4 regions of the Oceanobacillus luteolus genome follow, and region 1 is predicted to be linked to each of the others. Evidence: riboswitches for the same ligand, from Rfam matches in the RefSeq annotation. Region 1 holds a riboswitch; each other region holds the start of a gene.

What was found. Region 1 has a riboswitch for S-adenosylmethionine ahead of ACFSBH_RS09865 (YezD family protein). Riboswitches for the same ligand answer to the same signal wherever they lie in the genome.
Region 2: linked by a shared signal. The riboswitch ahead of ACFSBH_RS05470 (MetQ/NlpA family ABC transporter substrate-binding protein) and the one ahead of ACFSBH_RS09865 (YezD family protein) in region 1 are both predicted to bind S-adenosylmethionine.
Region 3: linked by a shared signal. The riboswitch ahead of ACFSBH_RS17730 (5-methyltetrahydropteroyltriglutamate--homocysteine S-methyltransferase) and the one ahead of ACFSBH_RS09865 (YezD family protein) in region 1 are both predicted to bind S-adenosylmethionine.
Region 4: linked by a shared signal. The riboswitch ahead of ACFSBH_RS01410 (PLP-dependent aspartate aminotransferase family protein) and the one ahead of ACFSBH_RS09865 (YezD family protein) in region 1 are both predicted to bind S-adenosylmethionine.

What each region holds. Positions count from the first base shown of each region.
Region 1 is NZ_JBHUDE010000045.1:5,048-13,031, forward strand. Features, by position in the region: gene ACFSBH_RS09835 (methionine ABC transporter permease) at 1-548, opposite strand, end outside; gene ACFSBH_RS09840 (methionine ABC transporter ATP-binding protein) at 490-1,569, opposite strand; gene ACFSBH_RS09845 (MetQ/NlpA family ABC transporter substrate-binding protein) at 1,600-2,406, opposite strand; gene ACFSBH_RS09850 (amidohydrolase) at 2,422-3,603, opposite strand; gene ACFSBH_RS09855 (GNAT family N-acetyltransferase) at 3,618-4,136, opposite strand; gene ACFSBH_RS09860 (LLM class flavin-dependent oxidoreductase) at 4,167-5,174, opposite strand; gene ACFSBH_RS09865 (YezD family protein) at 5,288-5,434, opposite strand; SAM riboswitch class I at 5,525-5,628, opposite strand; gene ssuE (NADPH-dependent FMN reductase) at 5,884-6,456, opposite strand; gene ACFSBH_RS09875 (glutaredoxin family protein) at 6,478-6,753, opposite strand; gene metE (5-methyltetrahydropteroyltriglutamate--homocysteine S-methyltransferase) at 6,785-7,984, opposite strand, start outside.
Region 2 is NZ_JBHUDE010000022.1:47-8,030, forward strand. Features, by position in the region: gene ACFSBH_RS05460 (hypothetical protein) at 51-359, opposite strand; gene ACFSBH_RS05465 (acetamidase/formamidase family protein) at 560-1,471, shown strand; SAM riboswitch class I at 1,603-1,715, shown strand; gene ACFSBH_RS05470 (MetQ/NlpA family ABC transporter substrate-binding protein) at 1,804-2,667, shown strand; gene ACFSBH_RS05475 (hypothetical protein) at 3,561-4,976, shown strand; gene sspL (small, acid-soluble spore protein L) at 5,136-5,264, opposite strand; gene ACFSBH_RS05485 (TetR/AcrR family transcriptional regulator) at 5,329-5,952, opposite strand; gene ACFSBH_RS05490 (MMPL family transporter) at 6,076-7,984, shown strand, end outside.
Region 3 is NZ_JBHUDE010000157.1:31,586-39,569, reverse strand. Features, by position in the region: gene ACFSBH_RS17770 (DsbA family oxidoreductase) at 67-711, opposite strand; gene ACFSBH_RS17765 (hypothetical protein) at 711-860, opposite strand; gene ACFSBH_RS17760 (collagenase) at 977-1,726, opposite strand; gene ACFSBH_RS17755 (GNAT family N-acetyltransferase) at 1,723-2,235, opposite strand; gene ACFSBH_RS17750 (DUF5068 domain-containing protein) at 2,332-3,606, opposite strand; gene ACFSBH_RS17745 (DNA topology modulation protein) at 3,821-4,330, opposite strand; gene lspA (signal peptidase II) at 4,412-4,894, opposite strand; gene ACFSBH_RS17735 (hypothetical protein) at 5,292-5,792, shown strand; SAM riboswitch class I at 5,878-5,980, shown strand; gene ACFSBH_RS17730 (5-methyltetrahydropteroyltriglutamate--homocysteine S-methyltransferase) at 6,087-7,193, shown strand; gene ACFSBH_RS17725 (ABC transporter ATP-binding protein) at 7,355-7,984, shown strand, end outside.
Region 4 is NZ_JBHUDE010000005.1:187,737-195,720, forward strand. Features, by position in the region: gene ACFSBH_RS01400 (YpmS family protein) at 1-203, opposite strand, end outside; gene ACFSBH_RS01405 (SGNH/GDSL hydrolase family protein) at 209-1,090, opposite strand; gene ACFSBH_RS01410 (PLP-dependent aspartate aminotransferase family protein) at 1,657-3,345, opposite strand; SAM riboswitch class I at 3,523-3,640, opposite strand; gene rarD (EamA family transporter RarD) at 3,775-4,665, opposite strand; gene megL (methionine gamma-lyase) at 4,935-6,119, shown strand; gene cls (cardiolipin synthase) at 7,085-7,984, shown strand, end outside.

The DNA of each region.
Region 1 (7,984 bases):
AATCGCTGATAGCCATAGGTTATGGCTACATCCCCGAGTCCTCCACCGCCAATTGCTCCTGCCATTGCAGTTGCACCTATTAATCCAATCGTCGCTGTTGTTAAACTTAAAATTAATGAAGAAAAAGCTTCTGGCATTAAAAAGCGATAAATGATTTGCAGTGGTGTCGCTCCCATCGCTTTTGCTGCTTCAATAATTCCTTCATCTACTTCTAATAACGAATTTTCTACTAACCTAGAAAAATAAGGCCCTATATGAAGTACCAGGGGAACTATCGCAGCCGTTGTCCCAATTGATGTACCTACAATTAACCTTGTAAAAGGAATAATTGCTACAAGCAAGATAATAAACGGAATGGAACGAAAGATATTAACGATTGGATTCACGCTGGAATAAATCAACCGGTTTTCCAGGATATGTCCTTTCCTCGTTACTACTAATAACACACCTAAGAATATCCCGATGATCCCTCCAAAAAAGAGTGAAACACTAACCATGTAAAGCGTTTCCCACAACGCGTTCAATATCAATTCTTTGCTCACTTCCATCTTCGATAACCTCCTTCACTTCGATTTCTTGGCTAATGATATATTCAATCGCTCGCTCAATTTCGTAATTATCTCCAATTAACTCGACAACTAAGTCACCAAAAGGAATCCCTTGTAATTCCGTAATGTTTCCAAACAGAACATTGATTTCCACGTTGTAAATCTTTGCAGTTTTAGAAACAGTCGGTTGCCCGGAGTCTGCTCCGAAAAATTCAATTTTGAAGATACGACTAAAATGATCCTTTTCTTTTAACAGTTGATAAACACTTTGAGGCACTTCATCGCGAATGACAGATTTAACAAAGTTACGTGTTGTAGCTGTTTTTGGATGTGCAAAAACTTCATAGACACTTCCTGTTTCAATAATTTGACCATCTTCCATTACCCCAACCCGATTACAAATCTCTTTGATAACTTCCATTTCATGGGTAATGATTAAAATCGTAATATTGTATTCCTCGTTTATCCTTTTTAATAGATTTAAGATTGACTTTGTAGTTTCCGGATCTAATGCTGATGTAGCTTCGTCGCATAATAATATGGAAGGATTCGTTACTAATGCTCGGGCAATTCCAACACGTTGCTTTTGTCCACCTGATAACTGATCCGGGTAATTATTTGCCTTCTCCTCTAATCCAACAAAACGAAGAGTTTCATATACCTGATCTTCTACCGCTTTCTTGTTATATCCACTTAGCAATAAAGGCATAGCTACATTATGAAAGACATTTCTAGAATTTATCAGATTAAAGTGTTGGAAAATCATTCCGATATCCTTCTTTGCTTCTCGTATCTCATTATGAGACAGTTTTGCTAAATTTTTCCCCTTGACAATCACTTCACCCGATGTCGGATATTCCAATAAATTCACGGTACGGATAAGTGTACTTTTCCCGGCTCCACTGAAGCCGATCACTCCAAAAATGTCCCCTTTATTAACGCTTAACTGAATATTCTTTAATGCTTCAACTTTTTTTCCACCACTATCAAATACTTTGGAGACCTGACGAAATTCTATCAATCTAACCCCTCCTGAAGAATATTGATTTCATTAGAACGCAGGGACAACTGCTCCTTCGTAATTATCTAATATAAATTCCCTTACCTTTTCCGTTGTTAATGCATCCGCAAGTTTTTGAATTAGTTCGCTGTCCTTGTTGTCGGGACGAGCGACTAAAACATTGACATATGGTGAGTCCAATCCTTCAATAATTAAAGAATCTTCTAGAGGCTTAAGATCAGCTTCTAAAGCATAGTTTGTATTGATGGCCGAAGCCTCTACATCATCTAAGGAATGAACTAAGAGAGGTGGATCAACTGGAATAAATTCTAAGTTTTTATCGTTTCTAGTGATGTCTTCCAATAAGAAGTCACCTGATTTAGCATCATTCAATTCAATTATTCCATGCTCTGCAAAAAGCAGGAGTGTTCTTGAGAAGTTCGAAGGGTTATTCGGAACAGCAATTTGTGCCCCTTCCGATAAGTTATCAATGGAATCAATTTCCTTTGAATACACTCCAAATGGTTCAATATGAATACCTTCCACTACTACTAAATCTAGCCCACTGTCCTCGTTAACTTGTTCTAAATACGGCGTATGCTGGAAGAAATTTGCATCTAAATCTCCATCTGATGTCTGCTGATTCGTTTGAATACCATCCGTAGAAATCATAATTTCTAGTTTCACACCATCTTCTTCCAAATCTGGTGCAATAAACTCCAATATTTCTGCATGTGGTACAGAAGAAGCCCCAACTTTCAATGTCGCTTTCTCGTTTTCAGAAGCTGATCCTTCCACACAACCTGTTATTACAAATAATCCAATTGTGATCATCGCTAAAAGATGTTTGATTTTCATTTTCTCTACCCCTTTTTAATTATTAACCTGGTTTATTCCTACTTTTTCATCTTGATTGTCCTGAATTTCATTTAATAATGACAAAGCACTTTCATAGAAGAAGTAAGAGGCTTCAATGAGCGCTGATTCATCGACTGTAAATGCAGGATGGTGCCATTCTTCATTGCCATTTGTCCCGAAGAATACAAATGCGCCCGGTATTTGCTGCTGATAAAAGGCAAAGTCTTCCCCACCCATTGTCGGTTGCGGTTTTACTACTCTTAGTCCTCGTTCTTGAGCCGCTTCACGTAAAATGTCTATCGTTTCTGCATCATTGACCAATGGAGGTGGTCCTGGAAACCACTCAATACTAGCTTCCCCTGAATATGCCCGCGCTGTGTTTTCAACTATCGTATTTACTTTTTCTATAATTTCTTCGCGAATTTGATGATTAAACGTTCGAGTCGTCCCCTCAAGAATCACTTCACTCGGGATGACGTTCCACGTACTTCCGCCGGTTATTCTTGTCACGCTTACTACAGCACTTTCCAAAGGTGAAACATTTCTGCTGACAATCGACTGTAGGGCTGTAACGATTTGTGAGGCGGCAAGGATGGGATCTTTTCCATTTTGCGGAATAGCGGCATGACTTCCTTTCCCAGCGACTTTAATATGAAATCGATCGACAGACGCCATTAGCGCTCCAGCTTTTAAACCAATTGTGCCAACTGGTAAATCGGGTTTATTATGGATGCCAATGATGGCTTCGACCCCTTGAAGCTGGCCATCATTAATTACCTGTTCCGCTCCTCCGCCTATTTCTTCTGCCGGCTGAAACAAGAATCTAATATTTCCTCTCAACTTATTTTGATTCTTTTTTAATAAGGAAGCAGCACCAATTAATGCGGCTGTATGGAAATCATGTCCACAAGCATGCATGACACCTTTTATTTTTGAAGCGTAAGGTAAGCCAGTTTTTTCATGGATTGGCAATGCATCGATATCAGCTCTAATTGCAATCGTCGGTCCGGGAGATGCTCCTTCTATTTGGGCAAACACCCCCGTTCTTAAGCCTGTTTTTCTTATATTAATCCCTATCTCTTCTAACTCTTTTTGGATAAACTTCGTTGTTTCGAATTCTTTAGTTGATAGCTCCGGATACTGGTGTAAATGACGTCTAATTGAAATTAAGTAATCATTCAAATCCGTTTTAAACATGGCAGTTCCCCTCTCTATAAATCCAACCTATAGCATTTCGATACAATATTTCCTCTTGAAAAATCCTTTGATACCTCTCTTTTGAAACCAAGCTTTTCATAAATTTTGATTGCATGATGCATGAAATCAGTTGTATGCAAATATATGCTCGATTCGCCGAGAGCTTTTGCATCATGAATGACAGTATTTAATAAAGCATGGCCAACACCACGACCTCTTGCGCGGGGATGAACTCCGAGTAGCCGAATAATCGGTGCCTCGATTTTAAGCTCTGGAATTGCATATGCCTTTTCTCCAGATTGAAATAACTGCAAAGTGCCTAAAACTTCTTGATCCAGTTTGGCTACTAGAATTTTATCTACATTCGGATTATCAATAGAAGAAACAATTCTCTTTAAATAATCCTCCCACGCTTGAGGAGGGAAATAGCTTTCATACTGTTGGTAACTTTCAATCAGAACACGCCGAACGTTCTCCATATCCTCTCTAAGCAACTCATTGACACTGACTGGATTACTAATTAATTTACTCATGGCTGTCCTCCATTTGATAATCAATCAAGATTATATTGATTCCACTTTCGCTGCAACTTCACGTGGGCTCAATAGTTGGAACGAACGAAAACGCTCAGCTTCTCTTCGAATCGGAGTATGCAATATAAATTCATCGATATGATAGAGATGTTGAAATCGAATTAGCTCCCCTTTCACATATTCTGGTGTTCCAGCTATGATATTCGCTGCCTTTTCTTGTACTTCAAAAGGGCCTTCTGCTTGTTTCTCATATGCCAAAACTTGCTCTTCCGATTGAACGGTCAATGTCCGGCCGTCATGAAGATGAAGGCTGAATAATTTATGCTCCGCCGCTAATTTTTCTGCTTCGTCTTGGGTAGGTGCTGCAAGGACTGCTAAAGAGAAAATAAACTTCCCTTCTCTGAAATTCGATTTAAAGTTATGAACTGTTTCATGAAGTACTTTATCGTCATTATTTAAAAATCCTGCGTAAACAAAATTAACTCTTAAATCAGCAGCAAATTTGGCACTATTAACACTTCCTCCAAGTAAATAAATATCCGGCTTCTCATCTGGCCTTGGTAAAGCTTGAATACCTGCTAATGGATGGTCATGCTCAACCGTTTCATCTATCAATTGTTTTAGAAATGTGAAGCGCTCATTGAAATCATTTTTATTATTTGATTCACCATTTTGTAATGCTTTCGTAGACAAAGGTAATCCACCAGGAGCCTTCCCAATTCCTAGATCTACTCTTCCAGGAGCGAGAGTTGATAAAACATTAAAGTTTTCGGCAACTTTATAAGGACTATAATGTTGTAGCATCACACCACCAGAACCAACTTGAATCGTATTTGTTTGTGCTAACAAATGCGAAATTAATACTTCTGGTGAAGAACCTGCTACCTGCTCCATGTTGTGATGCTCCGAAACCCAGAAACGGGAGTACCCCCATTCTTCAGCTCTTTTTGCCAGTTGTATCGTATGCTGAAATGCGTCAGCTGCTGTTTTTCCATTAAAAATTGGACTTTGATCAAGAATCCCAAGTTTTAAGCTCATTATTTCTCCCCCATTCCCTCTAAAAAATTGCAAAAGGCAGCTTTCCATTCAATAATGAATGGAAAGCTGCCTTTAGTTGTCTAATCGGCATGCTTCATTTCGTTTGATGATTCTTACCTTGTAGTTTGGTAACGTAATTTTTCAGTTGTTTCTATTTGTGTAATTTCATCGTCATGAACAGTTATGATTAAGGATCCAAATTTAAGTTTTTTCAATTCGGTTACGATGTCTAAGATCTTTTTGTCAGTTACATTTGCCATAGAATCTCCTCCTTTATCAAAATATTATATAGAAAATTCAAAAAACCTCTTCTATACAAATAAGAAGAGGTTTTCATTTATATCATTCTCTTCTTATCTGCCAGTCACATCGACTTGCTGGAATTGGCACGGTGCTATAAAAGTCCGTTGCCGAGGTTTCAAAGGGCCAGTCCCTCCACCTCTCTGGATAAGAAATACTTTATTTAGTTTTTTATGTTGTAAGTAGTACTTTGTTAAAGCTTATAAATCTTTGAGAATAATACCTTTATTCTAATACTGTACATCTTAGCATCCCTTTATTATCTTGTCAAGGAAAATTCAGGGAATTTTTTATAAATTCCGATGTTAGACGTTAATGCTTATAAATATGGCCACAACATGTTCAAATTGATAATATTTCCTTAAGTAGCTCATAATCAGAAGCCTATTGCTACTTTCAGAAATAGTATTTAATAATGACTTGCACTTACTACATCTTTTTCTGATATAACTGGCACATCAACTGAAATCTTCCTCATAAAATAATTAAGCTGCTTCTTCGTTCGATTTAACATAACATTATCAATTATAACTTCACTGCCAGTCTTGCTTATTTCACTATCTTGGAAATATAGTCCTTTTAAGCTATGTGCTTTTACTGTTGCCAGTAGAGGATTCAATGCATAATCGAGCGCGAGTAAATGCGATGAACTGCCTCCTGTCATCACCGGTAGTACAAAAGTATCTTGTAAAACATCTTGGGGCAGCAGATCAAACAGTGCTTTTAATACGCCGGAATATGAAGCCTTGTATACAGGGGATCCAACGATAACACCATCCGCTTTTTGCAGTTCCACAGAAATCTCTTTTATCTTAGAACTGTTGAAGTTTGCAAAAAGCAGGTCCTCTGCATCGAAATCTTTTACAGAAACATGGTGAACAGAAAATCCTTCCTGCATAGCGAGGTCTCCTAAATAATAAAGAATGCGTTCTGATCTCGATAACGAAGATGGACTTCCAGAAACAATGACAATTCTCCCCATAGTCATTCCCCTTTCCAATTTTTAATGGATGCCCTTCAAGGCGGTGTTTTCCAGTGCTTTCTCCAAATGTTCAATCCCAACTTCTGTTACCGCTTCATATACATTCCCTTGACCAATCTCGACAACTGGTACATGGCGCACCCCATACTTAGCTTGTAAAATATCTCTCCTGTCATCCTTTTCCGTTACATCTATCGTTTGGAAAGCTAAACCTTTTTCGTGTAGATATGTTTTTACTTCCGTGCAATAACTGCAACCTTGTTTGGACCAAACTACAATTGATAGATTATTTGCCAACGTAGTCTTCCACCTCTCCCTAAGCATAAATTTATATTGTTACTTTTACTTGACGTGCCTCTTTTGCAGCTTGCACCATTACTTCCAATGCTGCTACAGTTTCTTCTTCTTTGCGTGTTTTCAGTCCGCAATCTGGATTAACCCAAAACTGCTTTGGTGAAATGGTTTCTAATGCCCGGTCAATATTTTGTTTTATTTCATTGACAGATGGAACCCTTGGACTATGAATATCATAAACACCGAGTCCAATCCCTTTTCTGTACGTGTTTTCTTCGAAAGTTGAAACGATCTCTCCGTGACTTCTCGATGACTCAATCGAAATTACATCAGCATCAAGTGCATCAATACAATCAAAAATATCCTCGAAGTTCGAATAGCACATATGGGTATGAATTTGTGTATCTGCATCAACGCTTGCAGTAGCTAAACGGAATGCATATGCAGATACTTTTAGATATTCTTCCCATTTGGCCCTGTCTAGTGGCAACCCTTCACGTAAAGCAGGCTCATCTACTTGAATGATTTTTATGCCATTCTTTTCTAATGCAACAACTTCTTTTTGAAGAGCCAATGCAATCTGCTTCATCGTTTCATAACGATGACTTGCATCGTGAACGAATGACCAGTTCAAGATCGTTACCGGTCCAGTCAGCATTCCTTTTACAGGACGATCGGTCAATGATTGTGCATAAACACTTTCTTTTACCGTAATTGGTTTTTCCCAAGATACATCACCGATAATTAGCGGCGGTTTCACATAACGTGAGCCGTAAGATTGAACATACCCATTTTCCGTTACAATAAATCCGTTAAATTTATCACCAAAATATTCAACCATGTCATTACGTTCGAACTCACCATGGACAAGAACGTCAAGATCCAATTGTTCTTGGATATCAATCCAGCGTTTAATATTATCCTTTACAAATTTTTCATATTGTTGATCTGTAATTTCACCTTTACGCCATTTCGCACGGGTACTTCTTACTTCTTTTGTTTGTGGTAAGCTACCAATCGTAGTTGTCGGTAGTAATGGTAAATTCAAACATTCTTCTTGAAGTTTTGAGCGTTCTTCAAAAGATACATTCCGTTTTGCATCTTCTGGCGTCAGATTTTTTATTTCCTCGTGTACTTTGTCATTTGAACGATAGTTTGCTTGTAAATTATTCCGTTCGGTAATTGATTTCTGAATTTCTGTCTCGATTGCTGCTCTACCTTGTTGCAATCCTTT
Region 2 (7,984 bases), on a different contig from region 1:
GTTTGATTATACCATTTCGAAGGTGTTTTTTATTGTCTCATTTTATTGTGTTAGTCTATTTGGAGTCTGGGCTTCTTCCTCTTTTTCGCTTTTTTTTGTTTATATGCGCACCAAGCAGTTTTTAAGGAGGAATATGTACCTATTGCAGCAGATCCATAAAATGCCCCCATAAAAACTCCAGCCCATAAATCTCCACGATGACTAATAAGGATAGATATTAAAAAGCCTAAGATACTTGCGATTGTAGGAAAATATTGTCTTGGTATCGGAAACAATTTAAAACACTGCGTCAATATTAAAACTGCTGGTACTGCAAGAACGCCATCCAAAATGTTTGTGTGAATCGTTGGAAATTCCAAGACTATTCCTCCTATCAAGCTTCAGTTTGACTTGTAAAAGTATAACCGAGAAATGGGATTTCATACACTGACAGTTGAATTCAGGATAAACTAGAGTACAAGTTTTGGAAATGCGAAGAAAGTGCATATAATCTGAAAATTTGATAGAATACTATATAAATCTTTAAGTAGCATTAACCGTATACACAGGAGGAGAGTAAATGGCAACAGTTATCACAAAGCTCAATAAAGACACAGGCATCATATATGAATTCAACAAGGAGAATAAACCTACAAAAACAGTAGCACCAGGAACCACCTTAACAATTGAGACTTATGATTGTTTTGAAGACCAAATCCAAACAGAAGATACTGTAATTGAGAGAATTGACTGGAACCGGATTAATCCGGCAACAGGTCCGGTGTTCATAGAAGGTGCAGAGCCAGGGGATATCTTAAAAGTTAAGATTGAAAAAATTGATGTTAATGATCAAGGTGTAATGGCAGTCGTACCTGAATTAGGTGTAATGGGTGATTCCATTGAAAAAATGGAAGCGAAAATCATGGAAATCAAAGATGGTAAAGTTCATTTTAATGGTGTGGAAGCCCCATTGAATACAATGGTTGGTGTAATTGGTGTTGCTCCAGAAGGGGAAGGAGTGAATTCCGGTACTCCAGGTGCTCATGGTGGAAACATGGACAACAAGATGGTTAAGGAAGGAGCAACCTTATATTTCCCAGTTGCTGCAGAAGGTGCATTATTTGCTTTAGGTGATCTTCATGCTGCAATGGGAGATGGTGAAGTAAGTGGTTCCGGAGTCGAAATTGCAGGGGAAGTTACTGTAACGCTGGATGTAATCAAAGGAGAAGAAATTGTACAGCCCATGCTAGAAAATGATGAAGTATTCACACAAATTGCTTCAGGTGAAACTTTAGACCAGGCAGCAAAGCTTGCGACTACATTAATGATTGAACGCATTGCTCAGAAATCAGGCCGCCCGATCAGTGAAGTGACGATGCTGATGAGTATGAATGCCCAGTTAGAAGTTTGCCAAATTGTGAACCCTCAGAAAACCGCACGGCTAGTTGTCCCGAAATGGCTACTGCAACAGTTGGATGTAAATCTGATTTAACATTCTGATTCTATTTACCTATTTGTGATTTTTATCATGAAAAGCGAAAAAAGATATAATAGTTTGACAAATAATCGAAATGCTCTATAATAGCAAGCAGAGTAATTTTTTGCAAAAAACTAAATAAATGGAACTTATCAAGAGTGACCGAGGGACTAGGCCCAATGACGTCCAGCAACCCCTAACATAATGTTAGGTAGGTGCCAATTCCTACAGAATGGATTTTCATTCTGAAAGATAAGCTGAATAATTTGTATCGGTATGTCTTTCAGAAGTGAAAGGCATACTTTTTTTGTGGAAAATGAAAGAATATAAAACAGGGGGAAATACAAATGAAGAAAAGATTACTATTACTTGCTTCACTTCTACTCGTCCTATTACTTGTTGCATGTGGAAGCGGGGATGAGGAAACGGATAACGAAGCAGCAGCGGAGACAAATGGGACTACCGAAGAAAATAGCAATGCGTTGAGTGAGGACAAGTTGGTTGTAGGTGTAACAGCTGGTCCGCATGAGCAAGTGTTTGAAGTGGTGAAGGAAATTGCCGCAGAAGATGGGTTGGAGATTGAAATCGTATCATTCACAGATTATATTATCCCAAATACTGCACTTGCTGAAGGAGAGTTGGATGTCAATAGTTATCAACATAAGCCATTTATGGAGCAATTTAATGAGGACCATGGAACGAATCTAGTAGCAGCATTCCCAACAACGTTAAGTGCGATTGGTGTCTACTCTAATACATTAAATGATATTAACGATACACCTGAAAATGCGAAGGTTGGTATTCCAAACGACCCGACAAATGGAGCGAGAGCACTTATAATTTTTGAAGAAGCTGGCTTGATTGAACTCGATGAGGAAACAAGGGAAAATGCAACACCGCTTGATATTGTAACGAATGATTTGAATCTGGAATTTATTGAACTCGATGCAGCACAGCTTCCAAAGATGCTTGATGAAGTGGATTTGGCTGTGATCAACGGTAATTATGCACTTGAAAATGGCTTGGATCCATTGAAGGATTCACTTTTTACGGAGTCTTCGGATTCTCCATATGTGAACCAATTGGTTGTTCGCGAGGAGAATTTGAATGACCCGGTAATCGAAAAACTAAAAAGTTACTACTACTCTGATGAAGTAGCAGAATTTGTTTTGGAAGAGTTCGAAGGTGCTTACCAACCTGTTTGGAAATGATTAGGAAAAGCAGCTTGATAGAGGAAATAAAGGTAGACTATCATTGTCCAAAGGGTTGAAATGAAGTACTCTGATGAGCTGAATCGGAGTTAGAAAAATGAAAGATGAAATTGTTTACTGGACGAATTCTTAGCGAATTCGTCCTTTTTATGTATATACGATATCTGAAGGAGATGTGAGAGGCTTTTTCATTACCTCAAACGGTAAAGTTATAGGAGAGACGTCATGTAAGATATTCTCGCGTTCGATTAGGGGGGTGAATTGTAATGGCTAAACAAACGTAAGATGTTGTCACGTTCGGTTAGGGGGAGAATTATTAAGGCTAATCGAATGTAAGACATTCTCACATTTGATTAGAGGTAGAATTATGATGTCTAATCGAACGTAAGCTGTTCTCACGTTCTATTAGAGGGTGAATTATGATGACTAATCGAACGTAAGCCTTTCTCGCGTCCGATTAGAAGTAGAATTATGATGACTAATCGAACGTAAGCCTTTCTCGCGTCCGATTAGAAGTAGAATTATGATGTCTAATCGAACGTAAGCCGTTCTCTCGTTCGCTTAGAAGTAGTCTAATCGAACGTAAGCCATTCTCTCGTTCGCTTAGAAGTAGAATTATGATGTCTAATCGAACGTAAGCCGTTCTCACGTTTGATTAGAGGCAGAATTATAATGTTTAATCGAACATAAGCTGTTCTCTCGTTCGATAAGAAGTAGAATTATCAAGTTCTAATCAAACGTAAGCTTTTGTCACATACATTTAATTATGAATTTGTAAGTGGGAATAAACCTAAATTGAGATTAAATTTATTTGATTTCAACACCAGTTCCATGTAGCGTTTCACCTTGTCCCAGCATAGGCTATAGCATGTTCAAGGAGAGGAAGTGTACGTTTGGAACTGACCATTGCTCATTTACTCTATGGCTTGTTTACTTTGTTGATTATAATGACAATGATTTTCCGGAAAGGTGTGGTTTTACCGACTTTACTCGGAACCTTTATTATCGCGTGGGTATATAAGGGGAGTGTCGTTGGTGGATTTACGTCGATCTTCCATGCGAATTTAGTTGCTGCGCAAGAGTTGTTCAGTATATTTTTAATCATTACGTTCATGCTGGCTCTCCTGCATTCTTTACGTGATTTAGGTGCGGATCGAAGGATGATTCAACCTATCCAGAAACTGATGGTGAATGGCCATATTTCGTTTTTCGTATTAGTAGCAGTCACTTATATTATTTCATTGTTTTTTTGGCCGACACCTGCTGTTCCATTAATCTGTGCATTACTTGTTCCAGCAGCCATCCGAGCTGGATTGCCTGCAATGACTGCTGCAGTTGCCATTGCACTCGCTGGACAGGGGATGGCACTATCCTCAGATTATATTGTGCAAGTGGCACCAAGTTTGTCTGCTCCTGCTGCTGGGGTAGATGTCGAGTCTATAGCTGATAAAGCGTTTGTCATGTCGTGGATTTCTGGTGGAGTAGCGATTCTCTTAGCTTACTTATTGAACAGGAAATCCATCCGTTCTAAAGATGATCCGTTGAACGAAAAGGATCTGAAAACACTGCAGACTACGGAAGAGTCTACAAATAAAGTGAGAACTGCTCATCTGACCACTTGGAGTAAAATCTTTGCAATATTAGTTCCTTTATCTCTCCTTATCGTCGTTATTTATATGATGTACAATAAGCTGTTTGCTCAAAGTGGTGATCTGGTCGGGGGAGATGGTGCAGCCTTTGTTGGCGGTGTAGCAGTAATTCTATTATTGTTGTCGACAGTTGCTTTTGGAAGGCATCATGCCTTAGATTACATTAGTAATCATATTACAGAAGGATTTGTGTTTGCTTTTAAAGCAATGGGGCCGGTTATTCCGATTGCAGGCTTTTTCTTCTTAGGAAGTCCTGAGCTTTCCGGCAAGATACTAGGGGTAGAAGAAGGACCCGCGCTATTATTCGATTTGGTCACGGCCACTCAAGAATTCTTACCGCAGAGTGCTTTACTTGCAGGGTTAAGTATACTGGTAATTGGTATCATCACAGGGCTGGATGGATCGGGATTCTCAGGATTACCTCTTACCGGTGCTCTGGCAGCTTCCTTGGAAACAGCTTCCATTGATGCGTCCACATTAGCTGCAATTGGACAAATGGGAGCAATCTGGACAGGTGGCGGAACAATTATTGCATGGTCGTCACTAATCGCCATTGCCGGTTTCTGTGGAGTGTCTGTCATGGACTTGGTCCGTAAAAACTTCTTCCCAGTCATTATCGGTTTGACAATTATGACATTCATTGCGGTGTTTTTTCTATAATAGTCTCTGGAGTCATTCTTGGGAATGGCTCTTTTTGATTTAAAAGATCGATATCGACTTTCCGTACCATGTTTAATATGCTATTCGGAAAGTATGCCCCCTTTTGAAAACGGGATGATACAACATTCTGTATCCAAAAGGGGGCAATCTATTTCTTCATTAAATTTTAGTGTTTCTTTTCTTTGCACGCTGTTCCAATTGTGATTTAGGCTGTTGATCAGCCACATCCTCTGAATGGCCTTGTGGATTTACACTTGATCTTGCTTTTTTACCTTTATTCTTGGACAATTGCCACACCTCCAGTAATAGTGTTGCAATTTCATTATTTTATATGCATGGATTGTAGCCTTTTTCAATTTCCTCCCGCTAATCCATTCCAATAAAAATCAACTAATTCCTTTGCTAAATCTTCCACAGAATCAAATGAATTTTGATAGCTTTCATCCATTGAATTTTTGACGGTCAATAAATTTACAAAAACCAGCGTCGCAAGCCGTGGGTTGCATTTTCGGATTTCTCCCCGCTCCATGGATCTGGTTAGAGCGGATTCCAGTTCATTGTATAGCGCATCTTCGGCTTTTTTCATTTCTTCCATTTGCTCTTGTGATAGCGTAATTTTGGCTTCCTTCATGAATGTATTAATATCTATATCAACAGTAGCTTTCAAGTGTGCACTTGCAAATTGGAATAATTGTGTTTTTAAGGGTTCGTCAGTAGACAAGATCGCAGAGGATCTCTCTCGAATACGAACCATAAGTTTAATCATACTATCCATAAAGAGATCTGTTTTCGTTTTATAGTAATAATAAACAGTTGCTTTTGTGACATTGCATTTTTTGGCTACGTCATCCATTGATACATGCTGAAAACCTTTTTCTAAAAATAGACCAGTAGCTGTATGCAATATTATTTCTTCCGTTGCCATCGCTCCTTGTTCCTTACGTGGACGGCCTAATGCACGTTGCTTTTTCTTCATCGTTCATCCATCTCCAAAATATTAATGTAAAATAATTATAACATATGAATTTTATGCTTGATTAATTAACTGTCGGGTATATATAATTATTGAGTACTTATTTTTTAAGTAGAGAGGAATGGAATTGTGAAAAATTTACTTAAGCGCTGGGGTGGCTTTGTTGCCGGTCTAAAAACACGCTGGCTTACGATTTTTATATGGATCATCTTAATAGTAGCTGTATCCTTCATTTGGCCACAAGTGAATGAGGAAGAGACAACAGATCAACAGTTGCTCCCCGATGATATGATGTCGGTTGAAGCGTCAAAAATCGCAGCTAAGGAATTTGCCGACGGCTCGGGAACTCCATTGCTGCTTGTATGGCATCGTGATGATGGGTTGGAGATGGAAGATTTTGAGCTCATTCAGGAGCTTTATCAAGATTTAGAGAATGAACCACTTGATAAGCAACAGACGATACCGCCATTTCACCAAATGCCAGTTGAAGCGTTGTTCGGGAGTGCTTCAGAAGATGGAGAAGCTCTAACTACTCCAATCTTTTTTGAAGGTGGAACAACAACGGATGAATATAGTGTCATCTTGGAGGATTTACGTGCACTGATTGAAGAACAGGCTGGAGAAGAGATTACAGAAAAGGACTTGGATGAATCAGGTCTTCATCTTCGTTTTTCCGGACCAGTTGGAATTCAGACAGATACCGTTTCTTTATTCAGCAACGCAGATATTGCATTATTGATTGCTACAGTTGTTATTGTATTTGCATTACTAATTATTTTATACCGTTCACCGATTCTAGCTCTGGTACCACTTGTTGCAGTGGGTATCGCTTATGGTGTCATCAGTCCACTACTCGGTTTCTTGGCAAGTAAGGGTTGGATTGAAGTAGATGCACAGGCGATTTCAATTATGACTGTATTGTTATTTGGTGCTGGGACAGATTACTGTTTATTCTTGATTTCCCGTTATCGAGATGAATTACGCCATGAAAGAGATAAATATGTCGCGCTGAAAAATGCGATGAGTGGTGTAGGTGGCGCAATTATGATGAGTTCTTCTTCAACAGTAATTGGTCTATTGTCACTTGCGCTTGGAATTTATGCATCATACTATCGTTTTGCTGTTCCTTTCAGTTTATCCATTTTTATCATGGGAATTGCAGCGCTTAGTGTTCTCCCGGCCATTTTGGCGTTACTTGGTCGATTCGCCTTTATTCCTTTTGTACCCCGACCTGAGGAAATGATTCAAGAAATGGAAGAGAAAAAAGGGAAGAAACTACGTCGTCCAAAAACAACGAATAAATTTGGTAATAAAATAGGCAGTTTGGTCACGAAAAAACCGTGGACTGTTATTCTTGTCACTTTAGTGATCCTTGGTGGATTAGCTGCGTTCGTGCCGAAAATCCAATACACGTACGCCTTGCTTGATTCATTCCCGGAAGATATGCCGTCTAGGGAAGGTTTCACCCTCATTTCTGAACATTACCCGCCAGGGGAAATTGCACCACTAGAGGTCATTGTTGATTCGAATGGGGAAGAAGTGGATTTAAAAGTTGAACTTGAAGAACATCCATTTGCTGAGATTGTATCGGATGCAGAAGAAGGTTCGGAAAACAGTGATATTAAGAAATGGGAAGTGACGCTTTCCATTGATCCATATTCTGCAGATGCAGTAGAGAGTATTCCTGATTTTAAAGAAATTGCGGCAGAGGCATTAGCAGCTGTGGATGTGACTGATGCAGAGGATCAAGTCTGGATAGGCGGGGAGACGGCAGGGCTCTATGATACTGACCAGGCAACTAGTCGAGATCAAAACGTTATTATGCCTGTACTTCTATTGATACTTGCAGTGATGCTTGTTATTTTCCTACGTTCTATCGTTGCGATGGTATACCTATTGTTTACGGTCATTTTATCTTACGCATCAGCCCTCGGACTTGGTTGGATCGTTCTTCATTATTTCTTTGACGTATCCGCCATCCAGGGGACGATTCCGCTTTACTCCTTTGTATTTTTAGTTGCACTTGGAATTGACT
Region 3 (7,984 bases), on a different contig from region 1:
AGCTCTTATATCTTCCTTTTATATCATTCGACAAATAGTAGATGTTGCATGTCCGCTTTATTCCGGTTATTGTTCTGTCTCTTCCTGCCACACCTGCTCCAGAACTTGTTTAAACTGAGCAACCGGCTGAGCACCTGATACGGCATATTTATTGTTAAACACATAAAAAGGTACACCTTGAACACCAATTTGACTCGCTTCTTGAATGTCTTGGTTTACTTTTTGAGTGTAGCTTTGATTTTGTGTACTTCCTAATGCCGCATATTTATCGATTCCAACCTCTTCAGCTAGGCGTCCAATTGTGTCCGTGTCACTTAATAACTCACCCTCTGTAAAGTGAGCTTTATAGAAACGTTTAAAAAATTCGTTTCCTTTGCCTTGTTCTTTCGCGTATTGGAATACGTGATGAGCTGGTATAGTACTTGCAAATTTAGCCGTATCATAATCGATTACCAAGTCAGCATCCTTCGCCATATTCACGACGTTCTCAAACATTCCTTTCGCTTGATCTACAGGAATCCCTTTCATATCAGCAAATGTCTCATAATAATCTTTCTGTGGATTATGAGCTGCTTCTGGCGATAGCAGGAAACTCTTGTATTCAATTTCAACCTTATCCGCATGTTCAAATTCTTCCAAAGCTTTTTCTAAATGTGCTTCTCCGATATAGCAAAACGGACACATAAAATCAGACCAAATAGTAATTTTCATTAATTTGTCTCCTTCTCTTTATTGACTGGTCCACAAACACCGGTTTCCATATCACAGACGAAAGCATCTGAATCGGATAAGTCCAGGCCTTTTAACTCTTCAATTGGTTTCAATTCAATTGGCTTTAATTCCTTTACTTTATTATCCATAGGAAAACCTCCTTTATTTTTAGATCTATATCTGTAAACTCTTGTAATAGTACCTTCTAAAGTCTATCTTTAGTATAAATGACATATGCTTAAGAAATACAGTAATGCGCTCAACTTCATCGGAAAAGATCGATAACCTGAAAATATTCTTTTAATGTTACTTTTCTTCCGGCTTCATCCCATTTATGGTATTCCTTGAAAACTTGCATAACATCCCCGCTGAATAATGTTTCCACGAGATATTGAATCGTGAGAAAACTCCGGTGATAATCAAACATAATACGTGATAATTTATCCTCATAAGAGCCGCTACCGAACTCCTCCAGGGAATGGCCACCATAATTTTCCTTAAATATATCGACTATCTCTACTTCTGCTTGTGAAATTTCTCGAAATTCCTCTTGATTTAACGTAAATTTTCTACTTAAATAATCGCACATCCCCTCTTCGAACCAAATACCATCTTCCCGTGCATCACCAAAGTCATCTAGGAACAAATCAGAATGATGGGTCAGTTCGTGGGCCAGGATACTAAATATGTGATTCTCATTCATCGTTTTGAAAAATTGTTCCAATCCCTCATGTCGCTTTCCATCTAACTGTCTTAGAAATAGGTTTCTCCAGGACATCAGATCTGGAGAAAAATAGATGCAATCTTTATTTGTATAAGCTGGAATCGGAACATCGGAAAAAGCCGAAGTTGCCAAATCGGTTGTTGTCCACACAACTGCTTTTGGTAAATCAACCAGTTGAAAGTTTTCCTCCAGTACACGTTGATAGTTCGCGAGCTTTCCAGAGAATTTCATAATTATATCTTCGTACTTCGAATAGTCTTCTTTACTTTCAAATGCATAAATATGTCTCATTTCTTATTCCCCCAAATTAACTTGCTCATATAATATTCATCCATATACGTTCCATCAATAAGTAGGGAACTTCTTTTTGTTCCCTCTATCTCAAATCCAGATTTCTTATATAAACGAGTTCCCGCTTCATTCGTCGTGACCACAGTAAGTTCCATACGATGGATGCCGTTGAATTTCGCCCACTCGTCAAGCGCAGTAAATAGTTTAGTACCGATACCTTTTCCTCGATATTTTTCTAGAATTCCTGTAACGATATATACAGAATGCCTATTTCTCTTCGCATTCCCTCCAATTGCAAACAAATAGCCAACCAAGGAACCTTCCACTTCTGCAACAATGATTGTTGAATTACTTGATTTACTCATTTCCTCAATCATTTTCAACTGCTTCTCAACTGTAACTTGTCTCTCCCCGGTTTCCCATAGCATATATTCAGATGTGGCCTCCACTTCATTGACTAGGTGAGCCAACTCGGCGGCATCTGATCTTTCTATTCCCCTAATGTTCATTCTATTCCCCCTATTCCTACATTACTTTTTCATCATAGCACTAAAAATATAAAAACGTCCTGTCTAAGCAAAAGCTTTAAACAGGACGTTTCGACATTATTTTAATTTGAATTCCGCTTTTTCACCCTTAGAAATATCTTGAGCCTCCTCATTTCGGATCGGACCAATTTCCATTTCAAAGGACTTATCTTTCCATATCTTTTCAAATTGCTCTTTATCTAACAAGAAAACCTGTAAGAGTTCTCCACTGTCTCCAGCAGCTACTACATCACCATAGCGATACGGTAACAGCATTCCTTCATTCAAAGTCCATTGCTTTCCATCATTTAAATGAAGTGTAGATGACATCGATGTTTTTGATATATCTTCATCAAATCCATTATCAATGGTGAATTTAACTGTCAACAAAACGAATTCATCTTCCTGAAAGCGTGGAGCTTCTTCTGCATTAGGAACGAAGTTAGTAAATTGGTATCCGTCTAATGTGATTGTAGCCTCACCAATTTCTTGACTTTCCCCAATCTCCTCTTCTTCTAACATTTCTTTGTCACCCATGTTTTCAGCAGTAACTTTATCATTATAAAAACCTTGCGCTGCTTTATCTGCTTCCTTTTCTGCGCTTTCTGCATCAAGTGGAAGAGTAAAACGCCCAGGTGATCCAATCATAGATGAATAATCGTCCTTATCTGTTTGTGGTGTCGTTATTTCTACATCAACACTCCCAGCTTCAAGTACTTCTGTTAAGCGATCTTCACCAATCGGATATGCATAATAACCAACGATTTCCTGTCCAGCTTCTAAGAAATAATCATTGGACGGGGAAAGTAGATTTGGTAATTGTTGATCTTCCGGTAAAAGATACTGGTAATTACTCAAATGTTTATCGGCACCAACATAAGACATATAGTAGCTTGTCATATAATGTAAGTCTTCATCTGTATTATTTTTCACCGTATATTGTGCAATTATTACCGCTCCATTATTTTGATCATCAAAAGGAATACTATAATCGCGATGAAAATCTAGTAATTCCACTAATGTGTAAGCATCTAATGTTACTGAGACACCTTCCATTTCATGGGTTTGTGCTTCTTTACTTTCATATAAAACGGTCGCAGTTCCTTCTGTCTCTTCTTCCATAAAAGCAATCAATTCAGAAAAGTCACTTGCAGTTACCGAAGTCTCTTCTGCAGGTTCTTCCTCTTCTTCCGGCTGTTCTTCTTCAACCTCTTCTTCTGGTTCCTCTTCTTTTAAAACTTCCTCTTCATCTGCTGCATCGACCTCAGCTTCTCCCCCATCACTTTCTCCACAAGCAGCAATGATAGTTGCAAAGAAAAACATAACAATAAATAATAACAGTTTTTTACTCATGAAATTTTTACCCCTCCGTTGTATGGAATACAATGGTAATCTTACTACAACGAAGGAAATTGTCTATTCCTTTTCTTAAAAATAATTACTAAGTACTGGAAAATTCTTCGTTATTAACTTTTAATCGTGCCAATTCTCTCATGACTTTCTAACTTAATTCTATCGATACATTTCCATAACGATTTGGCGAGTGTCAAAAACAGGTATCAGAACATCAGCTATCCCCATTTTCTATGAAACGTTTAATCTCTTTTCTCGACGAGAGTATAATGACATTTTTTTCATTAGAAAGCTCTTTCAACATAGCCAAGATAGCTGGCCTTTTGACCTTGGGATAATTCCAAATCCATTTTAGAAATTCCATATCCAGTTTTTCTTTACAATCAGCTGCCATATCTGGTCTCGTCCGGTTACGATATTGAAAACGTCTCTTTATGGCTCGATATAAACAGACGGTTCTTGGTAAATCCAGATAAATAATCGTATCTGCTGCATTCAACCTTATATCCAATGTACTGCCATAATTTCCATCAATAATCCAGCTTTCTCTTGTAATAAGTTCATTTTGGATCATCCGTTGTTCCGTTTTCGAAGTCATCACCCAATTTGGCTTCCAGAGAATTGCATCCAAATGATAAACGGGTATACCTATTTTTTCGCTCAGTTGCCTGGCCAATGTGGATTTTCCAGCTCCACCTGAACCGATGATGGCTACTTTTTTCATGACCATCCTCCTCTGTTCGTTGGTTATATGTTTCCAGAGTCTGACTGTCGTTTCTATTTCTGGTCAGTAAAGTGTCCGATATTACTGAACATACTCGTCTCCTTCGTATTCTTCTTTGCTTTCCTGATTTCTTCTACGTCGCAACCATTGAACCAGCTCGTGTACAATAAGCAGAACAATACCTATTTCAAGTGCATGATCAGCTATATTAAGAATCCCGCTTCCCCGAACAATAAAATCAGTCACTTGCCCAAATATTAACCGGTCCATTCCATTACCAATCGCTCCACCGACCAAGAAGCCCATACTTATATTAATAATGGGCCCGCGCCAAGCCTTGTTTCTCCTTAAATAGAAGACAAACATTACAAATAAGATGGATATGACACCAAATACCCTTGCATAGCCGGGGAAAAATCCACCTGCCATTCCACTGTTTTCAATATAGGTAAGTTCAATCCCCATCCACGTTAACCTCTCGTACATTTCGACATTTAAGCGAACTAAAACCTTTGTGATTTGATCGATCAAAAGAACAATAACTGCAGTGATGTAAAATAACATGATAACCTTCTTTCCCAAAGGTTGTATAAACCTTTTATTTTCGATAAAGAATATATGCTCTTCTTTCTGCATAAGGAATACATTTATAGCAAACTTTTATTTTCTTTCCATTGTCGTCCCAATAAATTCTCGCTTTCTTAGCCCTTCCGTTACATAGCTTACATTTACTGAATAGCAACAGTACTCTCTCCTTCGCGAGTCAGCTTCCATTCTATCTTTCTACTAACTTCATTATATCGAAAAAGAAAGAAAGTGTAGAACTATTTGGTATTTTTTACATAACTCGTATTGTATCCTTTATATAGAGTCAGCTATAGGTAAAGGTATTCACCCATTCACCCAAATGATTTATTCACATAAGTTGTAACAAGCCTACTTTTTTAAAGGAGCGTTAATCATGAGTCCAATCAATTTTCAAGCTTTTACAGGATTAATTACACATATGGAAGATTACCCCTTCTATCCAACCGATGAAGAGACCGGATGTCATAAGTTCATCACTGTTCAAAATGAAACGGGGATGATTGTTAATTTTATAGCTGGTCCAAATACGTATTTCGTCAATCATGAAATGGTTTCGGTTGGAGACCAGATTACAGGATATTTGGATGGCGACGTACCAGTAATACTAATCTATCCTCCACAATATTACGCATTGATTATTGTAAAAGAGTCACCTTCCACCCACGTCAAGGTAGACTATTTTGATGATGATCTAGTCAGCGGTGATGGCAATTTAAAACTACATGTTAACCCTGACACACCCATTCTTTTAACAAACGGGCAAGCCTTTAATCAAAATCCTGCCCAGAGAAATCTTATTGTTACTTATACACATACATCGAAAAGCATACCCGCCCTAACTACTCCAGAAGAAATTATCGTCTATTGTCGTTAATCCTTATTAAAATGCATCCATTTTATTTTAAGATTGACATTCCTTTCGATTCGGTATATTCTATTAATTAACTTAATACAAAACTTTCTTATCCAGAGAGGTGGAGGGACTGGCCCATTGATACCTCGGCAACAGGCTTACATAGTACTGTGCCAATTCCAGTAGCGTAATTCGCTAGAAGATAAGAAGAGAAATTAGACACGGTGCCTAAACCTCTTCTTATCTGAGAAGAGGTTTTTTTATTTAGCAATAACGAGCAGAAATTCCAAATAATTTAAAAAGAGGATGATCAATATGACAAAAACATTAGTAAAGGCTCCATTTAAAGCAGACCATGTAGGAAGTTTCTTACGACCTGAAAACTTGCATCAAGCAAGAAAGGACTTGAAAGAAGGTGAAATTTCTGCATCTGAACTACGCGAAATTGAAACGAAAGAAATAAAGAGAATAGTAGACAAGCAGATTGAAGTTGGATTAAAGGCTGTCACAGACGGTGAGTTTCGTCGTAGTTGGTGGCATTTGGACTTCCTTGAAGGTTTAAATGGAATAGAAGGATATGAAACAGAAAAAGGATACACATTCGATGGAATTGAGACGGACCGTTACCATGTGCGTAATACAGGAAAAATCTCCTTTGATCCGGACCATCCATTCATAAAAGATTTTCTTGAATTTAAGGATATTGTCGGCGACCGCGCAATTCCGAAGCAAACCATTCCAAGTCCTAACCAATTGTTCGAGGTCGGTATTCGTAATCCAGAAATTTATCCAGATCTTGAAACGTATGCTAATGATATCGTCAGCGCATATCGTGATGCTATAAAGGCATTCTATGATGCTGGTGTCCGTTATTTACAGCTGGATGATGTATATATTGCCGGCCTTTCTTCCGAAGATTTTCAGTTAATCGATACAGGAGGATACTCTAAAGCAGAATTAATTGAGCTTGCAGTTCGAATTGTAAATGATGTTATTGCAGATCGACCAGAAGATTTAATCATCACTACCCACCTATGCCGCGGAAATTATCGTTCAAGCTGGGCGTTCAAAGGAAGTTATGCGGATATTGCACCGACTTTATTTGCTAAAGAAAAAGTGGATGGTTTCTTCCTTGAATATGACGATGAGCGTTCCGGTTCATTCGAGCCATTAAAACACGTACCAAAAGGTGGAGCACAAGTTGTAATTGGTGCTGTTACATCTAAAGCTGGTGAACTCGAAGATAAAGAAGTAATCAAGAAAAAAATTGAAAATGCTTCACAATTCGTCCCGTTAGAACAACTTGCTTTGAGCCCGCAATGTGGATTTGCCTCTACCCATCATGGTAACAAGCTTACAGAAGACGAGCAATGGTCAAAGCTGAAGTACATTGTGGATTTATCGAAAGAAATTTGGGGATAAACGGAACACGAGTATCTGATTCATAAAAAGGTGATCGGTTGGTAGAATATTCTCTAACCGATCACCTTTTTATTTTTTTATGGAAATTAATTACCAAAATTATGAAACCAATACTGCTTTCTCTCCGTACAACATGGTAGAAAGAAATGGGAGGGAAAAGAATGCCAGAAATTGCTATGCAATTGACGAATGTAAGTAAGCGGATTGGCAAAAAGGAAATTATCAAAGACTTGTCATTTTCCATTAATAGAGGAGAAGTATTTGGTTTTATTGGTCCAAATGGTGCCGGGAAAACGACGACAATTCGTATGATGGTTGGACTTATGAAAATCACGGAAGGTGACATACATATTCTCGGTAAAAGTATAAAATCTGACTTTAAACAGGCAATTCGCGAAGTAGGCGCTATCGTTGAAAACCCTGAGCTTTATCCATTCTTAACCGGTGCTCAAAATTTGAAACAGTATGCAAGAATGATTCCAGGAGTCACGCAAAAAGATATCGATGAAGCTGTTAGACTCGTAGGTATGGAAAAGGCACTGAACGAAAAAGTTGGTCGATATTCGCTTGGTATGCGGCAACGGATTGGTATTGCCCAAGCCATTTTACACAAGCCTTCTATATTAATCCTAGATGAACCGACAAATGGTCTTGATCCAGCAGGTATCAGGGAAATCAGACAATACATCCGTAAATTGGCGGCCGAAAAGAACGTTGCAGTTATTATATCCAGTCATCTCTTATCCGAGATTGAATTGATGTGTGACCGAATCGGTATTATTAAAAATGGA
Region 4 (7,984 bases), on a different contig from region 1:
TTTAAGTTTTCCTTTGACGTCCGTACGATAAATTCCGAACTTTCTTTTTCTATATCTACCGAGCGATGTGGGAGTTCGACTTCCTCCGCTGGCCAAAAAATAAAGCTGACAACTAGTAAGAAAATAGCTATATTGATCGCCAAAATAAAGAAGAAGCCGTTTTTCCAATTTATTTTATCTCTATGTTTATTCAATCTAGACATAATTGTCATCCTTCTTCTTCTTCTTTAGAAATGTATTCCAGCACACGTTCAGCCATCAAGTAATACCCGGCATAATTCGGGTGGAAATTATCATCTGCAAAAATCGGATTTTCGTTGTCGGCAAACAAATCGTCAATCGGGATGAACGTGACATTTTCCATTTCCATCGTTAAGTCGCTGCCTGTTGTATTCCAAGCATTGACAATTTGATTCAATTCCTCAATGTCTTGGAAGTATTTTTCGAAAGGGTTATAGATTCCAAGCAGGTAGATTTCGGCATTCTCGTTGATGCTCTGTATCTTTTCTAAAATTTGTTTGAGCCTTTCCTCGTAGCGGGCCTGTTCATCAATAAACACATCAATCTCTAAATTTGTAAAGTGTTCTCTGGTGACTTTCAAAATATCGTTTGCACCGATTGTAATGAGTACAAGATCAGCATCTTCCAATTCTTCCATAATTTCAGGCTGGTCCAATCTTCTTAAAAGCTGATCCGAGCGGTTTCCAGGCAGACCGAGGTTTTCAAAAGTGGCCACATGTCTGTTCTGGTTGAGAGTACGCTCCAAGATGCCGACATACCCGCCGCCTTCTGTCGCATCGCCGACTCCTCGAGTAAGCGAATCTCCAATTGCTACGATTTTCACTTCACGCTGGAAAATACGATCCAACGTTTCTTGAAAGACAGTAGATACCCGTTCTGTTAAACTATTTTCTTGTTGGACATCTTCTTCTGTTTCTTCTTCCTCAGGTTGTATCTCTTCCATAACTTGTTCCTCATCTTCTTGAGGAATCAAAGGCTGTTTGAGTACCGCTTTCTGATTATCTATATAATAAATTATTCCAATAGCAATAAGAATGGTTATCAAAAACATAAATAATAATTTTTTCAATGTCATCACACCTAAATTCTGTCTAATACTAGTATAACTTGTTTTGTCCTCAACTACTATTTCTTATTTACCCTATTATTTTGAACGTAAAAAGTAAATGTTAAACTTATAAACATGGAATGTGGGTTGGTGAATAGGGGAATGGGAGAATTTCAGTCAGAAAACATTTAATGACTTCCTGGATTGCTTAAAATTTGGAAGGTGCTGTGTGTTTCTTTTCCTGAATCGCTAGAATTAAATCTGACAGGGGAAGATAAGCAGTATTTCTTTTCCCGAAACACTTGGATTCGACCTGTTATGGGAAGGTGTGCTGTGTTTCTTTTCCCAAAGCATCTGAATTCATTCTGATACGGGAAAATATCCCGCAATCTTTTTAAACAATCCTATTTAGGGAGTATAGTAGATATTATTTAAGTCTGATGAGGTAAGGCACCTGATCCGAAACTTTGTATCATTAGCTTATTCAGGGACAACCATTGCCTATGCAGAAAAATCTCATCATGAAAATTTATTGGAACAAAAAAGAACCAAGTGCACATAGCACTCGGTTCCTCGTTACTTCTCAATTATAGTTTTACTGTTTCCTTCACTAACTTACTGCCACGAACTCGATCTAATTCATCGGCAATAGATTTGTCTTGAATGACTTGGATTCCAGCGGCTTTTACATTTTCTACAGCTGCATCAGCCACTTTATTTTCAACCCATAGTACTTTTCCTTGTTTGTTAATTAGCTGTTCAATTGTTTCTTTCGGAAGTTCTTGAGCATTCACTACTAATGCATCAAGGACATCAACGTCATCTTCAATAGAAACGACTTGGAATCCGTAGTTTGCAAGTTTTTTCTTCGTCGCTTCTTCTACTCCTGACACAGCAACTGTTTTTTGTCTTAATTCCTCAGAGCGGTCAAATGGAGAGTGAAGCAACCATTTCACGACGTCTTCTTCAGTAGTCTTGATTTGTGGTTCTTCTCCAGTAGCTATTGCAATTGCTTTGTCCAGTTCAACTAAGATATCTTTTGGTGATTCGAGACCAATTGATAGACGGATTAGTTCAACCGGTGTACCGTTCTTCTTCAAATCTTCATCCGATAGCTGTTGTTGTGTAGTAGAAGCTGGGTGAATGATGAGAGATTTTGAATCTCCAACGTTAGCTACATGTGACCATAGTTTAATATTATCAATTACTTTACGGCCAGCTTCACGTCCACCTTTGATGCCGAATGTCACAACTGAACCACCGCCACGGATCAAGTATTTTTTCGCTAGGTTGTATGAAGGATGCCCTTCTAGACCTGGGTAGTTTACCCATTCTACTGCAGGGTGGTTATTCAAGTAAGAAACAACTTCCTTCGTATTCTCGATATGACGATCAATACGTACTTGTAACGTTTGTAGACCAAGGAAGAAATTATGCGCGCTTTGTGCACTTAATGTGAAACCAATATCCCGTAAAAGGGTAACACGTAATTTTAATGCATAAGCTACAGCGCCAAGATCTGCATAGCGTACACCTTTATAGCTTTCGTCTGGTGTTGTAAATTCAGGGAATTTTGGACTATCCCAGTTAAAACGACCACCATCAACAACGACGCCACCAACATTTGTACCGTGTCCACTGATCCACTTTGTGGCAGAGTGGACAACGATGTCAGCACCCCAGCTGATTGGTTTTGCGTTAAATGGTGTAGCGAATGTGTTATCAATGATCAAAGGAATTCCGTTCTCATGAGCGATTTCAGCAACTGCTTCAATATCGAATACGTTAAGGCTTGGGTTCGTAATCGTCTCACCGAAAAGTGCTTTCGTTTTATCTGTAATTGCTGCGCGGAAGTTTTCTGGGTCCGAACCGTCAACTAGTTTTACCGTAACTCCATATTTTGGAAGCGTGTTGACGAAAAGATTGTACGTACCACCGTATAGGTTCGCGTCCGCAACAATTTCATCACCAGCAGTAGCGACGTTAAGGATTGCGAAAGTAATGGCAGCCATTCCTGAAGAAGTTGCTACAGCTGCGACCCCATCCTCAAGCTCAGCGATACGCTTTTCAAAAGCGTCAACTGTTGGGTTCATAATTCTAGAGTAGATGTTTCCTGTCTCTGCTAAACCGAATAAATTTTGCGCATGCTCCGTATCACGGAAAACATAAGCGGTAGTCTCATAGATTGGAAGTGCTCGAGCACCTGTTGTTGGATCAGGCTCCTGACCTGCGTGTAATCCTAGTGTTTCTGAATCGAAAAAATTGAATTCTGACATTGTAAATTCCTCCTTGTTATTTGGCAAGATATGTTTTCTTGTCTAGCTACCTTCTGCGAAAGCACCTGCTTGGATTGCTTTCAAGAAAGGTGTTTCCGTTTTTTATCTGGCAAGGGAGGGGAATTAAAAAAGCCCCCTTCCTAAGAAGAGGGCGTATAGTTTTCTATACCATTCCTCCTCTTATCTTCCAGATCTGGTCGATCTGTAGGATTTAGCACCATTAAAAGTAAGTCGTGCTTACTTCAAGGTTGCCGGGCTTCATCGGGCCTAGTCCCTCCGCCGCTCTTGATAAGAGATTAATTGTTTAAGATTTTCAAATTGACACTGTTGCTGTATTTGAAAATCTTTTATAAATTTACTGATGATTATAACGCTTTACTTTGACCAATGTCAACCCTTTTAATATTTATTAAAAATAATTAATGTTTTCTACGCATTTGCTCGATGTTTAGCGGGGTGGTGGTAAACCGAGTTCAAATATAGTATTAATGCCGACCAAATAAATAAGAATGCGATAAAATTATCTGTTGAAAAAGGTTCATGATAAACGAATACCCCTAAGAAAAACATAATCGTCGGTGCGATGAACTGTAAAATACCTACCATCGATAAAGGAATCGTCTTTGCCCCCTTGGCAAATAATAAAAGTGGGATGGCCGTGATGATTCCAGCGCCGAATAACAAGAGATTTGTCGATGAGAAGACAGGTGAAAAAGTAAAACTGTTTGATGGTAAAAGATACAGATAACCAAGTGCAATAGGTGTAATAATCATCGTTTCAATCGTAAGTCCATGCGTTGCGCTTATATTGATTTTCTTTTTAAGCAATCCGTATATTGCAAATGTCAATGCAAAAACAAGTGAAATCCAAGGAAAAACTCCGCCGCGGATAGTCAGGTAAAGAACACCAACAATAGCAAGCAAGAATGCGATCGTCTGCTTTCCAGTTACCTTTTCCCGCAGTACGACGATGCCTAGGAAAATACTCATCAACGGATTAATGTAATAACCGAGACTTGCCTGAAGTACATAATCATTGCCTACTGCCCAAATAAATAAAAACCAATTCGTTGAAATGAGGAGAGAAGCAGTTGTAATCCCTAATAAATCTTTTGGATTTTTAAATAATTTACCGCATTCCTTCAGGAAGGAGCGGAACTGTTTAATGACTAGTAATAAAAAAATCATGAAAACGAAAGACCATACAATCCGATGTGCCAATACCTCCATCGGATTTACATTTCCAAGGAACTTCCAATACATCGTCAAAAATCCCCAAAGTAAATAAGCACTGAAAGCATACAAAGTGCCCAATCTCATTTCCTTCGTTTCCAAACTCCATCAAACCCTTCTTTGTCTATATATTAAAATAATAGTAGAATTAATTTTTTAAAAAGGCAAATGATTGAGAATCGATTTTATTGGAATCTAACAATCTATACCCATTTCAGGAAAACGCTTTCATTATTGAGTTTATTGAAGTAAAATAATATGTAACAGTATTTATCAGATAGCTTGATTTACCGCTTGCTGGGATATGCATATGTTGGTATAAGAGAGTATTTGTCATGAAAAAAGGGGGAAGGGACATGACAAAAAATCATAAACGATTTGAAACGGCTGTAATTCATGAGGGGTATGACGAAAAGGAGATGCTTGGGAGCTTGGCTGTACCGCTTTTCCAAACGTCCACTTATGTTTTTGATACTGCAGAACAAGGGGAGAGGCGTTTCCATGGCACAGAGGAAGGCTATATTTATTCGCGCCTCGGTAATCCGACTGTACGTGTGTTGGAAGAACGGATTGCGCGATTGGAGAATGGTGAAAAAGGTTTGGCTTTTGCTTCGGGAATGGCTGCCGTCTCTGCGGTGCTGCTGTCCTTAACAAAGGCAAATGATCATGTGCTATGCTCAGCCGGTTTATATGGATGTACCTTTGGTTTACTCATGATGATGAAAGAAAAATATAATATCACCTCTGATTTTTCCATGATGGACTCCAAGGAAGAAATTCGATCTAAAATCAAGCCCGAAACTTCAGTGATTTATGTAGAAACCCCGATTAATCCGACGATGAAACTGATTGATTTAGAGCTCGTTGTGGAAGTGGCGAAAGAATATAATATTCCTGTTGTTGTAGATAACACGTTTTCTACCCCTTACTTGCAGCGCCCGCTCGATATCGGCTGTGATGTAGTCCTCCACAGTGCGACAAAATATATTGGCGGACACGGGGATGTCATTGCAGGGCTAGTGGTAGGTAAAGAAGAATTTATTGAAAATATGGCAATGACCACACTTAAAGATATTGGAGGAATCATGTCTCCATTCGATGCTTGGCTGCTGCTGCGGGGGTTAAAAACACTTCCAGTTCGAATGGATCGCCATAGTGAAAACGCATCGAAAATATATGAAAAGTTGAGAGAACATCCGCAAGTAGGGAAAATCTATTTTCCTGGTGACCCGAATTCTGCAGATTATTCGATTGCGGAGAAACAAATGAGTCAAAATGGTGGGATGATTTCGTTTGAAGTGAAAGGGACGAAACAAGATGCCCAGGAATTTATGAATCGCCTGCAATTTATCAAAATCGCCGTCAGTCTCGGCGATGCTGAAACCTTGATCGAACATCCGGCGACAATGACACATGCCGTTGTACCAGAGGAGTCCCGGTTGGAGATGGGCATCTCGGACCAATTAATTCGGCTCTCTGTAGGGCTCGAAGCTTGGGAAGATATCTGGGAAGATTTGGAGCAAGCATTAGACGTTGTATAAAACGCCGAACATCTTATCCATGGGGATAAGATGTTTTTTCTTTTTTAGGAGGGGTACTAAGATACGAGTGATGATAAGCGGGTTGGCTTATGTACTTGGATGACGTGGAAGTGCTTCTATTGTATATTTTGAACTCGTATTTCTTCGCTTTCTGACAAGAGGATGTTTCTATTGCACGTTTCTGGTTGAAATTTTTTCTTTTCCTGACAAGAGGAAGCTCCTATTGCACGTTTCAGTGTAAGATTCTTTCTCTTTCTGACAAGAGGATGTTTCTATTGCACGTTTCTGGTTGAAATTTTTTCTTTTCCTGACAAGAGGAAGCTCCTATTACACGTTTCCGGGTAAAATCCATCTCTTTCCTTACAAGAGAGCCTTTCTCTTGTTCGTTTTGAGCTAATATTTCTTTGCTTCCTGACAAGAGAACACTTCTATTGCACACTTTGAACTTAATTTTACTCTTCCAGACAAGATACTCCTCCATATTGATTTGCCTTTTTACGAAAGAAAGGCATAACTATTGTTATGAAGCGAATTCTAATGTCACGAGCACTTGAAAAAGGTTGTCCGTACTCCAAGAACTGTGAAATGGAGCTTTAGTCACGCTGGAAAATTTATCTTAAAGTAGGATTATGCTATAGTAATGGTAGATAATGGGGTGCGTGAAGACTTGTTTTGTGGGCGATATAATCACGAATGACCCAGCTTTTATAAATATTTTTTATAACTTCGGCCAAGCGACTAGTAAATCAATTTTCTATACATATTCCAGGTTGCTTTGTGAGGAGTGATGTAACAAGACGAGCATTTACTACAGCCAGACTTCCTCGGTCCCTTAACAAGATAAGCCATGAATTTCTTATCTGAAAGTGACGCAAGGAAAGTCTGGATGTTGTTAAACGGGAGCCTACGCTTTTATGCGGGGCCCATTTTTTACTGAAATTTGAATGATGAAGAGGGCGACAAGGATGACTTTAACTACGATCTTATTAAGTATTATCTTGATAGTAAACATAATTCTTGGAATTTCCATTGTCTTTTTAGAGAGAAAAAATGCCTCTTCGACTTGGGCATGGTTGATGGTTTTGTTATTCGTTCCAATCGCCGGGTTCTTTCTCTACTTAATATTCGGTAAACCGATCAGCAATGGTCGAATATTTGTATGGGATACGAAAAGCCGATTAGGTTTAAAAGCAGCTGTCCAAGGTCAATTGCGGGAAATTGAAGATGACAAACTCGAATACAGTGATGAGGATATGAAGCGGTATCAGAGTTTGATCTACCTGAACTTAAGGACGGATAATTCGCTATATTCCCAAAATAACGATGTCGATATTCTTCTCGACGGGAAAGAGAAATTTGATCGACTGCTGCAGGATATGCGACGGGCCAAAGATCATATTCATTTGATTTATTATATTGTCCGGAATGATGAACTGGGGACAAAGCTTGCTGATGTGTTGATCAAGAAGGCGAATGAAGGGGTGACTGTTCGTTTTCTGGTTGATGCGATGGGCTCGAGACGGCTAGGAAAAAAATATAAAAAGCGTCTCCGAGCAGCAGGCGTGCAAATTGAGGAATTTTTCCCAGCTAAGGTCATTAATTTTAAAATCAATTATCGTAACCACCGAAAGCTTGCCATTATTGATGGAAAAGTCGGGTATATTGGTGGCTTTAATATCGGTGACGAATATTTGGGTAAAGATAAAAAGTTCGGTTACTGGCGGGATACTCATCTGAGAGTGAAAGGTTCTGCGGTCGAAAGTATGCAGACAAGGTTTATCCTCGATTGGAATCAGGCTTCTAAAGAAGAGATTCTGTACGAAGACCGATACTATCAATCGGAAAGAGCGGGGAATGCTGGAATG